2 regions of the Marisediminicola sp. LYQ85 genome follow, and region 2 is predicted to be linked to the other one. Evidence: predicted binding sites of a transcription regulator. Region 2 holds the regulator's gene; the other holds the start of a gene.
The links. The regulator LexA, encoded in region 2, represses DNA repair genes until DNA is damaged. The targets are predictions, from matches to a motif close to TCGAACANNTGTTCGA.

Region 1: ACLHG5_RS09960 (DUF222 domain-containing protein) is a predicted target of LexA. The motif match lies at 2,724-2,739, and genes of this name have one in related genera.

What each region holds. Positions count from the first base shown of each region.
Region 1 is NZ_JBKIWO010000002.1:345,310-351,934, reverse strand. Features, by position in the region: gene ACLHG5_RS09965 (glycoside hydrolase family 65 protein) at 1-2,582, shown strand, start outside; gene ACLHG5_RS09960 (DUF222 domain-containing protein) at 2,757-4,154, shown strand; gene ACLHG5_RS09955 (phosphatase PAP2 family protein) at 4,313-6,427, shown strand; gene ACLHG5_RS09950 (acyltransferase family protein) at 6,548-6,625, shown strand, end outside.
Region 2 is NZ_JBKIWO010000001.1:503,945-510,569, reverse strand. Features, by position in the region: gene hisB (imidazoleglycerol-phosphate dehydratase HisB) at 1-462, opposite strand, end outside; gene ACLHG5_RS02390 (histidinol-phosphate transaminase) at 517-1,608, opposite strand; gene ACLHG5_RS02385 (LysM peptidoglycan-binding domain-containing protein) at 1,655-1,969, opposite strand; gene lexA (transcriptional repressor LexA) at 2,385-3,077, shown strand; gene hflX (GTPase HflX) at 3,029-4,591, opposite strand; gene ACLHG5_RS02370 (class I SAM-dependent methyltransferase) at 4,633-5,259, shown strand; gene dapF (diaminopimelate epimerase) at 5,286-6,164, opposite strand; gene miaA (tRNA (adenosine(37)-N6)-dimethylallyltransferase MiaA) at 6,161-6,625, opposite strand, start outside.

The DNA.
Region 1 (6,625 bases), on a different contig from region 2:
CCGCCTCGGCGACCGACGCTCCCGACACCGAGGCACCCGACGTCATCCGCGTGACCGGCGAAGGCAGCTCCAACGCCCCCGGGTTCGACGACCCGCTCGACCGCCATCGCTACCCCGTCGACGAGTGGGCGCTCGTCGAGCAGGAGTTCGAGCAGGGCGACCTCGGTCGCACCGAGACCCTCTTCGCCGTCGGCAACGGCTATTTCGGCCTCCGCGGCAACGTCGTCGAGGGCCGCGACGGCCACGTGCACGGCACGTTCATCAACGGGCTCCACGAGACCTGGCCCATCCGTCACGCCGAAGAGGCGTTCGGTTTCGCTCGCGTCGGCCAGACGATCGTCAACGCGCCCGACGCCAAGATCGTGCGTGTCTACGTCGACGATGAGCCGTTCATCCTCTCCGAAGCCGACATCGCCGGATACGAGCGCAAACTCGACTTCCGCACCGGGGTGCTCTCGCGTCAGCTCGAATGGATCACGCCGTCGGGCAAGCGCGTGATCATCGACGCCACCCGAATGGTGTCGTTCGAAGACCGTCACCTCGCCGTCATCGAATACACCGTCACCCTGCCCGACCACGACGCCTCCGTCGTCATCTCGAGCCAGATCATCAACCGCCAAGACGGCATCGACGAATACGACGTGGCGCCGTCATCCGGCCCCGGCGCGTTCGACCCGCGCAAAGCCGAAGAGCTCACCGAACGCGTGCTGCAGCCGCGGCTGAAGCGTGCCGAAGGCGGGCGATACATGCTCGGCTACCGCTGCACCCACTCCGGGATGTCTCTCGCGGTCGGCGCCGAGCACTCGATGGAGACCGAGAACCAGTGGGAGGAGTCGTCGCAGATCGACGACGACCTCGCCAAGCACGTGTATCGCGTCAAAGCGAAGCGCGGCAAGCCCATCCGTGTCGTCAAGACCGTGACCTACCACTCGTCGCGGGGCATCCCCACGCGCGAACTCGCCGACCGCTGCGACCGCACCCTCGACCGTGCCCGGGCCGACGGCGTCGTGGTGCTCAAAGAACGCCAGTCCGAGTGGCTCGACGCCTACTGGGATCGCACGGATGTCGTCATCCACGGCCAGCCCGAACTGCAGCAGGCCATGCGCTGGAACCTGTTCCAGCTCGCCCAGGCGTCGGCGCGCGCCGACGGCAAAGGCGTCGCCGCCAAAGGGGTGACCGGCACGGGCTACGGCGGCCACTACTTCTGGGACACCGAGATCTACGTGCTCCCCGTGCTCAGCTACACGTCGCCCATCGCCGCGCGCAATGCTCTGCGGTTCCGACAGTCGATCCTCGGTGAAGCGCGCACGCGCGCGGCCGAACTCAACCAAGACGGCGCACTCTTCCCGTGGCGCACCATCAGTGGGCAGGAGTCGTCGGCGTACTACGCGGCGGGCACGGCGCAGTACCACATCGACGCCGACATCTCCTATGCGCTCAGCCAATACGTGCTCGCCACCGGAGACCGGGACTTCGTCGCCCGCGGGGCCATCGACATCCTCGTCGAGACCGCACGCATGTGGGCCGACCTCGGGTTCTGGCGGGCGAACGGCAAGTCGGCGTTCCACATCCACGGTGTCACGGGGCCGGACGAGTACACGACCGTCGTCAACGACAACATGTACACGAACGTCATGGCGCGCTCCAACCTCGGAGCGGCCGCACACGCCGTGCTCAACCTGCAGTCGACCAACGAGTGGGCTTACGAGCGCATGGTCAGTCGACTGGGCCTCAAAGACGGCGAAGTGCAGGAGTGGCTCGACGCCGCCGAGAAGATGTTCATCCCCTACGACGAAGCGCTCGGCGTGCATCCCCAAGACGCGGCCTTCCTCGAGAAAGAACTCTGGGACCTCTCGAAGACGCCCGAAGACCAGCGCCCCCTCCTCCTGCACTACCACCCGCTCGTCATCTACCGCTTCCAGGTGCTCAAACAAGCGGATGTCGTGCTCGCCCTGTTCCTCCACGGAGACCTCTTCACGCCCGAACAGAAGCTCGCCGACTTCGACTACTACGACCCGCTGACCACAGGCGACTCGTCGCTCTCCGCGGTCGTGCAGTCGATCATCGCGGCCGAGGTGGGCTACCAGGAGCTCGCCCTCAAATACTTCCTGGCCGGACTCTTCGTCGACCTCGCCGACCTGCACCACAACACCGCAGACGGCGTGCACGTGGCGTCGACCGGGGGAATGTGGAGTGCCGTCGTCTTCGGATTCGGGGGGATGCGCGACCACAACGGCGATCTCACCTTCGACCCGCGACTGCCCGAAGGGTGGGACGGCATCAGCTTCAAACTGACCGTCTCGGGCAGCCGGATGCGCGTCGACCTCGAACAGGACATCGTCACGTTCACGATCGAAACCGGTTCGAGCGTGTCGTTCTCGGTGCGCGGCCGGGCCGTGACCGTGACGGCGGACGAACCGGTCACGATCGCCCTCGCCCACCAGGGGTCCCGCCGGGTGGGAGCACCGAGCCAGAAGAACATCGAAGGCGGGCGGCGAGCCGACGGCAGCGTCATCACCGCCACGGTGCCCACGAGCTGGCGCAGCGACGAAGACCCGGGGTACAACGACACTGCGGATTAGAGGGCGGTTCGGGGCGGCTGGTTAGGTCGGTCGCTGAGGTTGTCTGGCTGCGCCGTTCTCCTCTTCTCCTCTCCTGCCCATCGTCGTCTCCTCCCCACCCCGTGTGGAGAACCCGCTCTCCGCAGACGATTCGTTCTTCGTTCGAACACGCGTTCGATTCGGGAGAATCGATACATGCCCACCCTCGCCGCCTCCCTCCTCGATCGGGCGGCTGTGGTCGCCGATCTCGGTGGCACGGCGGAGTCGATCGCCGCTCTCGGCCACGCTGATCTGACGGCGGCTGTCGAGGCGGTGACCGCTTTGCGGCAGTGTGTCGATCAGTTCGCTGCCGTCATCGCGGGGGAGGTCGCGCACCGGTCGCGCCCGGAGCTCGGTCACCAGGGCTTGGCCCAACAAGCAGGTTTCGTGAGCCCTGTTGCGATGATCCAGCGGGTCGCGCACGTGAGTCGCATCGAAGCCACCCGGCTCGTCGAGACGGGCGCGCTCCTCGCCGAGGCCGAGTTCACCGCGTCCGCTGGTTCCGCCGACGAAATCACACCGTTGTCGCGTGAACGATGGCCTGACGTTCTTGCGGCTGCCCTGCGGGAGGGAACCCTGTCGCTCGATGCTGTCGACGCGATCCGGCGGGTGTTCTCCGACATCACCCATGTCGACGACGGTGTTCTTCGCGCTGCGGCGGCAGAACTCGTCTTGGCCGCTGCCGGGTTGACTCCGGACCAGGTCCACCGCCGTGCGAGGCAGGTGCGTGATCTCCTCGATGCTGACGGGATCGAGCGTCGGGAGAAACAGCACCGCGACCTGCGGACCGTGCGCACCTGGTGGGACACTGCGACCGGAATGCACTGCGGGTCGTGGCGGCTCGCCCCCGAGGACGGCGCTCTCGTCGCCGAGGCGTTTGCGCAGATCCTGTCACCGCGGCGGGGTGGTCCCCGGTTCGTCGACCCGGACGCCCGTGCGACCGCGGAGGAGCTGCTGAACGATGGCCGCACCGACGAGCAGGTCAGTGCCGACGCGTTCGTCGACCTCGTGAGACTCGCCGTCGACGCAGACCCTGGCACCCTGTTCGGCGGGCGCCGCCCGGCCGTGCGGATCGTGGTGACCGCGGACCGGCTCGAGGGCAGGACAGGTCCAGGGTTCCTCGAGGGCCGCACCGACACCGTGTCTGCTCCGACGATCGAACGGTCGATCTGCAACACCGGAGTCATCAGCGTCGGCTTCGACCGCGACGGCCAGTGCGTGAACGTCGGACGGGACCGGCGCCTGTTCACCGAACGGCAACGCATCGGGTTGACCGTCAGAGACGGCGGATGCCGGTTCCCCGGGTGCGAGAGACCTCCGTCGTATTGCGAGGCCCACCACATCAACCCGTGGGCTGGTGCCGAGGGCCGCACCGACATCGCCGACGGAGTACTCCTGTGTCGGAGGCATCATCTGCTGATCCACGACAACCGGTGGCAAGTGCACCGAGACCGAGCCGACTACTTCCTACGACCACCACCGGACGTCGACCCTCAGCGGGTGTTCATTCCGATGCCGTCACGAAGCCCGGTCGCCCACGAGATCGCCGTGTAGCGGCGAGAGCCGCGTCGCGCCTCGAGCGTCGCATTCCGCCCGTTGTTCACCTTCTCGATGCTTACCCGCCACGCGCCGTCGTTAGCGTCCGTCGGCGGACCGGGAATCACCCTGAGCCGCCCACACCCACACCCAACACCCTCGGGAAGAGTAACGACGTGCATCGAACCACACCCCTCCGCTCCACACCATCGCGACCGGCCCGACGACGCCGCCTCGCCCTCGGAGCCTCGACGGCAGTCGCAGCCGTACTCGCGGGCGGCGCCGCCGTTCCCGCGAACGCCGCACCCGGCGACACCATCGCCCCGCAACCGGGCGTCTACGGCTACTACGTCGACACCTACCGGGCCAACACGAGCACCCTCCAGACGCCGGAGACCAACCCGGCCATCGGCGTGCTCGACACCATGCTCGACTACTGGACGCCCGGCGAAACCTACGACACCGGCACCATCCTCATGCCGTCCGTGCTCGACGCCAACATCCAGCGCAGCATCGACACCACACGCGAACGGTCCGACGCCGACGCCGACGCCGCACACGCCTACCTCATCGACCGGCGCCACCAGAGCTACTCGTCGATCAACGGCCTCGGCCCCCACACCGACGCGTTCCGCACCGCGAGCAACGCCGGCACGACCATCCCCGACACGATCCCCGCCGACGCCACCACCGTCAGATACGACGACGCCGGCAACTCCAACGGCGCCTGGGCAGACGTCGACTCGGATGCCGGCAGCATCGTCACCCTCGTCAACACCGCACGCGGCAGCTACGCGACATCCAACAACGCCAAGGCCTACTACAACTACGCACGGCCGTTCCGCTGGAGCGACGACGTCGAAGTCCTCCCGACCCTGATGCCCGTGATGAAGCCCGTCGAAGAAGCCGAAACCGACGGAGGCTACCCGAGCGGACACACCAACGCCGCCTACCTCGCCTCCTACGCCCTCGCCGCCGCCTTCCCCGAGCGCTACAGCGAACTGGTCACGAGCGCATCGGACCTCGGCGACAGCCGCATCGTCGCCGGCATGCACTCACCCGCCGACGTCATCGGCGGACGCATCCTCGCCACGGCCATCGCGGCATCCGTTCTCAACGACCCGGCCAACGACGCCCTCCTCGAGCAGGCGCGAGCCGAAGCGCTCGACGTTCTCGAGCAGCCGCAGACGGGTACCGACGACTTCGCCGACGCCGACGCCAACCGCGCCCTCTTCGAAGAGCGCCTCACCTACGGGCTCCCGCGCGTCGGAGACACGACACTCCCCGTCGTCGTGCCCAAGGGTGCCGAAGCACTCATCGAGTCGCGCTTCCCGTACCTCACCGACGACCAGCGCCGCTGGGTGCTGCAGAGCACGGGCATCGAGTCGGGCTACGCCCTCCTCGACGACTCCGAAGGCTGGGGCCGCCTCAACACCGTCGCGGCCGCCGAAGGATACGCCGCATTCGACGAGAACGTCGCGGTGACCATGGATGCCGCAGCCGGCGGATTCAGCGCGCTCGACGAGTGGTCGAACGACATCACCGGGGCAGGCTCGCTCACGAAGGACGGTTCGGGTGAACTCATCCTCTCCGGTGACAACACCTACACCGGCGGCACCGTCGTCGACGGCGGAGCCCTCGTCGCTGCCAACGCGACCGCTCTCGGCGCGGGTGACCTGCAGATCGCTGACGGCGAGCTCTACGAGAACGCCGACACCGCACTCTCCATCGGAGGCGACCTCGAGATCGCGGAGGACAGCACGCTCTCGCTGACCTCAGACGCTTCGACCGCAGCGGTCACCGTCGCAGGCGAGGCCACCCTCGGGGGAACGCTCGCGCTGCAGTTCGACGGAGACACGGCACCCGGTGACGAGACGCTCCTCGTGGAGTACGGCTCACTCGCCGAAGGGAGCTCGTTCACCTCGATCGTGGCCGGAGGACTCCCCGCCGGATTCGACGCCGCCCTCGACTACCGGGCCGACGGTCTCTACCTCGTGAACGCGGCAGCCGCCGAGCCGGAGCCCCAGCCCGAACCCGGCGACGGCGAGACCCCCGCACCCGCGCCCGGCACCGGTGGCGACACCGGAGGAGACTCCGACGGCACCACCCCGGTCGCCGTTCCCGGCGCCACCGACGACGACGGCACGAGCACCGGCGGCGCCCTCGCCAACACGGGCGCGAGTTCCGCAGTTCCCGGGATCCTCGCGCTCGGCCTGGCCCTGCTGCTCGCCGGTGCAGGCATCCTGAGTGCCCGCATCTCGCGCATCGCCCGACGGGGAGACCTCGTCTAGGCATCGGCCCGAACGAACGGATCGCCCCCGGGAACACCACGTTCCCGGGGGCGATCGCGTTCCGACGAGCGAGCCGAGCCTCACCCGGCTCGGGCAACCGGTGGGGTAGCCTGACCAACGATGTCTACGACCCGTGCCGCCGAGCGCAAGGCTGCGCGGATAGCCGAACCCGCACACTTCCAGCCCCACATCCAGGGC
Region 2 (6,625 bases):
CAGAGCGGCATGGAAGGTGATCGCCTCGAAGACGTGACGCACCATCGATCCGGTGAAGTGACCGCCGATGAGGTGGAACTCGAAGCCGTCCGGCTCGCCGGAGTGGACGAGGAAGGGCCGCCCCGAGACATCCACGACCGCGCGCACGAGGGCCTCGTCGAGCGGAACGTGGGCGTCACCGAACCGGGCGATGCCGTGCTTGTCGCCGAGAGCCTGCCCGATGGCCTTGCCGAGCACGATTCCGATGTCTTCGACGGTGTGGTGCACGTCGATCTCGACGTCACCGGTCGCGCGCACGCGCAAGTCAATGAGGGAGTGCTTCGAGAACGCGGTGAGCATGTGGTCGAAGAACGGCACCGACGTCTGGATGTCGGCGATACCGGTTCCGTCGAGGTCGAGGGTGAGGTCGATGCTCGACTCGCTCGTCTCGCGGGTGAGGTGCGCTGTGCGCTCAAGTGCCATGGGGCAATCCTACCGAGCGCGACTCGGCGCGGACCGCGAAGCGCTCGCTCCCGGTCACGCCTCGCGCGAACGCCCCGTCACCTCGGCGAGGGCGGTCAGGAACGCCGTCGTCTCACGCTCGGTGCCGGCCGTCACCCGCAGGTGTCCGGGCATGCCGAGGTCGCGGATGATGATGCCGCGATCGAGCAGGTCGGTGAAGACCGCGTGGGGGTCGTCGACTCCCCCGAAGAGAACGAAGTTGCCCCAGCTGCGCCACGGGGTGAACCCGAGGGCCGCGAGCTCGATGAGCAACCGATCACGCTGGGTGCGGATGTCGTCGACCATCGCGAGCATCTCCGGGGCGTGCTCGAGCGCCGCGAGCGCGGCCGCTTGCGTGAGGGCGGAGAGGTGGTAGGGCAACCTCACGAGCCGGAGCGCGTCGGTCACAGCGGGGTCGGCCGCGAGGTAGCCGACGCGCGCACCGGCGAAAGCGAACGCCTTGCTCATGGTGCGCGACACGATGAGCCGCTCGCGGCCGGGCAGAAGTGTGAGCGCCGACGGCTCGCCCTCGGGCGAGAACTCGGAGTAGGCCTCGTCGACGACGACCATGCCCCGCGCCGCGGAATACGCCGCCTCGATCGTTTCGATCGACACGGGCGTTCCGGTCGGGTTGTTGGGTGAGCACAGGAAGACGACGTCGGGGTCGGTGCGCTCGATCCACTCGACGACCGTCGCCGGCGACATCTCGAAGTCGGCGTCTCGCTCGCCCGACACCCAGCGGGTGCCCGTGCCCGAGGCGATGATCGAGTGCATCGAGTACGTCGGAGGGAAGCCGAGCACGGAGCGGCCCGGTCCACCGAACGCCTGCATGATCTGCTGGAGGACCTCGTTCGACCCGTTGGCCGCCCAGATGTTCTCTGCGGTCAGATCGTGACCGAGGTAGTCGGCCAGCGCCGTGCGCAATGCGACGAACTCGCGATCGGGGTAGCGGTTGATAGACAGGATTGCCGCAGCGATCGAACTGATGATGCCGTGGGCGACCGACTCCGGGATCGGGTGGGTGTTCTCGTTGACGTTGAGAGCGATCGGCACTCGGGACTCGGGCGCACCGTACGGGGTGAGGCCGCGGAGGTCATCGCGGATGGGGAGGTCGTTGAGCGAAGTCACCGATCAAGACTAGGGCTGTCGATGCCCCACGACTGATGCCCCTCGACTATCGAGCGTAGGCGGCGGGAACCGCGAGCTTCTGCCCCGGCTGAACGTCGGCCGAGTCGAGCTGGTTGAAGTGCACGAGGTCGGACACCACCTCGCGGGGGTCCGCCTCGGGCGCGAGCCCGACGGCGAGCTCCCACAGTGACTCGCCGCTCTCGACCTGCACGAAGACCACGTCGGCTCCGTCTTCGTTCGACGCCGTCGCCATTCCGCCGTTGAGAGCGAATGCTCCCGCGGCGAGCACGATCGGTGCCGCGACGAGAGCCGTGAACACCGCGCGACCGCGCCTCGTGAGACGGAGTCTGCGTTGCGGCACGCGCCCCGACCGTGCCTGTGCGGACGATGCAGACGATGCAGACGATGCAGACGATGCGGACGATGCGGAGGGAGCAATACCAGTCGCTGCGCTCATGGTTCTTGCCTTTCAGGTCGGGGTATCACTCGCGGGTCGTGTTCTCGGAGGTGCTGCTCGTGATGGTGGGCGGGTGTCGCACCCGACACTCGGCCGGGAGAGCCGGATGCGAACCCGTGTTCCGAACATATCTTCGAATACTCGCCAAATCAAGCCGATATTCGAAAGTGTGGTAACAAATTAGCGCAACACGCTCGAATAGACGTTTGGAAAGCGACCGCCGAATGGATACAGTTTCGATTGTCTGAAGACAGACCATCAGGAGCCACCGACATTCGCCGTTCTCGCGGCGCACGAGGTGCACATCGAGGGGAACGACGTGGTCGACACCGAGCAGGGATCACCGCAAGCGGACAAGCCGTCGACCCGGCGCCGCAAGAGTCTGAGCGACAAGCAGCTCGCGATCCTCGACGTGATCTCCCGATCGGTCTCGAGCCGGGGCTACCCGCCGAGCATGCGCGAGATCGGCGATGCGGTGGGGCTCGCTTCGCTCTCGAGCGTCACCCATCAGCTCAATCAGCTCGAGCTCAGCGGCTACTTGCGCCGCGACCCCAATCGACCGCGCGCACTCGAGATCCTCATCGACCTGCAACGCCCCGACGTCCCCGTCGTCTCCGACGCGCCGACCCCCGTCGGAGACGCCGCGATGGTCCCCCTCGTCGGTCGCATCGCGGCGGGAGTGCCGATCCTCGCCGACCAGCAGGTCGACGAGGTCTTCCCCCTCCCCCGCCAGCTCGTCGGCAAAGGCGACCTGTTCATGGTGAAGGTCGTCGGAGACTCGATGGTCGACGCCGCGATCTGCGACGGGGACTGGATCGTCGTCCGCCAGCAGAAGACCGCGGAGAACGGCGACATCGTCGCCGCGATGCTCGACGACGAAGCGACCGTCAAGGTGTTCCAGCAGCGCGACGGCCACACCTGGTTGCTCCCGCGCAACTCGGCCTTCGCGCCGATCCTCGGTGACTACGCCGAAGTGCTCGGCAAGGTCGTCGCGGTGCTGCGCTCGGTCTGAGCGGTGAACTGCTCCACCTGAGCCTCGACCTCCTCCGAGACGAGCACGTGGATCCGCGTGCCGTTCTCGTCGTAGCGGGTGTCGAGAACGACGCCGTTGTCATGCAAGCGCGTGACGACGTCCCCCCGATCGAAGGGGATGAGCAGATCGAGCTCGACCGACGGCGACGGGATCGCTTCGGCGATGCGCTCGAGCAGCTCCTCGACGCCTTCGCCCGTCCGCGCAGACACGAACACCGCACTCGGCTCGAGACCGCGCAAGACGAGGCGCTGATCGTCGTCGACGAGATCTGCCTTGTTGAAGACGACAATCTCGGGCAGGTGGCGAGCATCGACGTCGCCGATCACATCGCGCACCGTCGCGAGTTGACTCCCGGGATCCGGATGCGATCCATCGACGACGTGCACGATGACGTCGGCGTCCGCGACCTCCTCGAGGGTCGACCGGAAGGCCTCGACGAGCTGGTGCGGGAGGTTGCGCACGAATCCGACGGTGTCGGTGAGGGTGTACGCCTGACCCTCGGCCGTCACGTTCTTGCGCACGGCCGTGTCGAGAGTCGCGAAGAGCGCGTTCTCCACGAGAGCGCCCGCCCGCGTCACCCTGTTGAGCAGCGACGACTTGCCGGCGTTCGTGTATCCGGCGATCGCGACAGACGGCACGTCGTTGCGCACCCGGTTCGCGCGCTTCGCCTCGCGGGACGGCGCGAAGCCGGCGATCTGCTTGCGCAGCTTCGCCATCCGCGTGTGGATGCGGCGGCGATCGAGCTCGATCTTGGTCTCACCCGGACCGCGCGAACCCATGCCGTTTCCGGCACCGACCTGGCCACCGGCCTGACGCGACATGGACTCACCCCACCCGCGCAACCGCGGCAGCAGGTACTCGAGCTGAGCGAGTTCGACTTGCGCCTTGCCCTCACGGCTCTTCGCGTGCTGGCTGAAGATGTCGAGGATGACCGCGGTACGGTCGATGACCTTGACCTTCACGACGTCTTCGAGCGCGCGACGCTGGCTCGGAGCCAGCTCGCCGTCGACGATGACGGTGTCTGCCCCGGTCGCCGCGACGACATCCCGCAGCTCGACCGCCTTGCCCTTACCGAAGTAGGTGCTCGGGTCGGGGTGAGGACGCTTCTGGAGGAGACCGTCGAGCACGACGGCTCCGGCCGTCTCGGCGAGAGCGAACATCTCGCGCATCGAGTTCTCGGCCTCGACGACGCCGCCCTGCGAGTAGATGCCGATGAGCACGACGCGCTCGATGCGCAACTGGCGATACTCGACCTCGGTGACGTCGTCGAGTTCGGTCGAGAGGCCCGCGACACGGCGCAGCGCCTGGCGATCCTCCCTATCGAACTGGTCGCCGTCGTGGTCGTCATCTGTCGTCGCCGACGCTCCGGTCTGCTGGAGGGCTTGCGCGCTACCGCTCCCGAACAGGCTGAGACCGGCCGGTCGCGAGGACGAGTTGGCGAGTACGCGGGCGATGACGTCGTCGTCTCGCTCGGAAGGGTGTACTTCAGTCATTGGGTTAACCTTAGCTCTTCGTATTTGGGTAGGTTTTCGGGATGACTAACGAGCACTACTTCTCGGCGAATCCCGAGAGTGAGCTTGCTCTCCGTCGCATCCGGGTGACCATCGACGGCACCCCGCACGACGTGTCGACCGCGGGGGGCATCTTCAGCCCCGACCGCATCGATGCGGGAACATCCGTCTTGCTCGCGAACGTGCCGCCGGCTCCGCCGGGAGGCAACCTCCTCGATCTGGGATGCGGATGGGGTCCGATCTCCTACACGTTGGCTCTGCAATCTCCGCGGGCGACGGTGTGGGCTGTCGATGTCAACGAGCGTGCGCTCGATCTCGTGAGGCGCAATGCCGACGAGCTGGGCCTCGACAATATCAACGCCTGCCGCCCCGAGGATGTTCCCGACGATCTCGGTTTCACCACGATCTGGTCGAACCCGCCCATCCGCGTCGGCAAGAACGAGCTGCACAACCTGCTGTTGCGCTGGGTTCCGCGCCTGACACCCGAGTCCGACGCGTGGCTCGTCGTGCAGCGCAACCTCGGCTCTGACTCGCTGCACCGGTGGCTCGACGGTGAGCTCTCCGACGGGTTCGCCGTCTCACGCGCGGCAACCCACAAGGGATACCGGGTGCTGCGCGTGCGGCGACGAGTTCTGCCCGCCGACCTCTGAACCGACCCGGTCGATCGATACATCGATCAGATCGTGAGCTCGCCCTCGAACGAGAACTCCGCCGGCCCCGAGAGGGCGACGTGTTCTCCGTCTTCGGTCGCGAACATCCGCACCCCGAGGGTGCCTCCCGGCACCTCGACCTTCCACTGATTCGGTGCCCCCGGGCCGGCCCAGTGCCGTGTCGCGAGGGCCGCTGCCGCGGCACCCGTTCCACACGAGAGCGTCTCTCCACTGCCGCGCTCGTGCACGCGCATGCGGATGCGCCCGACCCCGTCGAGCACCATGGGCTCACGCGGCACCACGAACTCGACGTTGACTCCCGCGGGGAACTCAGGTTCGACGAGGGGGACGAACGAGAGATCCGCGCTCTCGAGTTCGTCATCGCTCGCGAGCGCGACGACGACGTGGGGGTTGCCGACGTTGATCCCGAGCCCCGGGCGCGCCACCTGCAGATTCTTCGCGCGGACGAGAGGCTCGCCTCCGTCGAGTGACCAGCGACCGAGATCGACCTGGTATCCGGAACGGTTGCTCTGGACGTCGCGCACTCCCCCGCGCGTGCCGATGACGAGGGTGTCGCCGGGCCCCAGTTCGGCGAGACCGTTGTCGACGAGATATCTGGCGTAGACCCTGATTCCGTTTCCGCACATCTCCGACGGCGATCCGTCGGCGTTGTGGTAATCCATGAACCACTCCGCGGCGTCGTCCTCCGCGAGGGCGGCGGCCCCCGCCTCGAGGTTCTCCGATCGCACCGCTCGGATGACGCCGTCGGCCCCGACGCCGAAGTGCCGATCGGCGATGGCCGCGAGCTGCATGGACTCCAGCTCGATCGACCCCTCGGGGTCGCTGAAGAGCACGAAGTCGTTGCCCGTGCCATGGCCTTTGGTGAAGTGCAGTGTCGGGCTCACCGGTCCATGCTACTGAGGCCGCTGCTGACGAGGGCATCCACGACGGTCTCCCCGACGGCCGACTCACCCCCGACGACGGTCACGGTCGCGGGATACCGTCGAAACCAGCCGACCTGTCGTCTCGCATACTTGCGGGTGAGTGCCTGCGTCTGATCGATCGCCGCCTCGCGAGTGAGGGTGCCCCGGATCTGCTCGGCGGCCTGCGCGTAGCCGATCGCCCGCCTCGCCGTCACTCCCCGGTCGAGCCCGTTCTCGAGCAGACCCTCGACCTCCGAAACGAGACCGCGCCGCCACATCGAGTGCACCCGCTCGTCGAGCCGTTCGACGAGGGTCGCGCGCTCCGCGGTGACGGCGACGACACGGGTGTCTGTCCAGAAGGCACTCGGGTCGGGGAGCCCCGACCCGAACGGCTTCCCCGTCATCTCGATGACCTCGAGGGCACGGACCAGGCGACGACCATT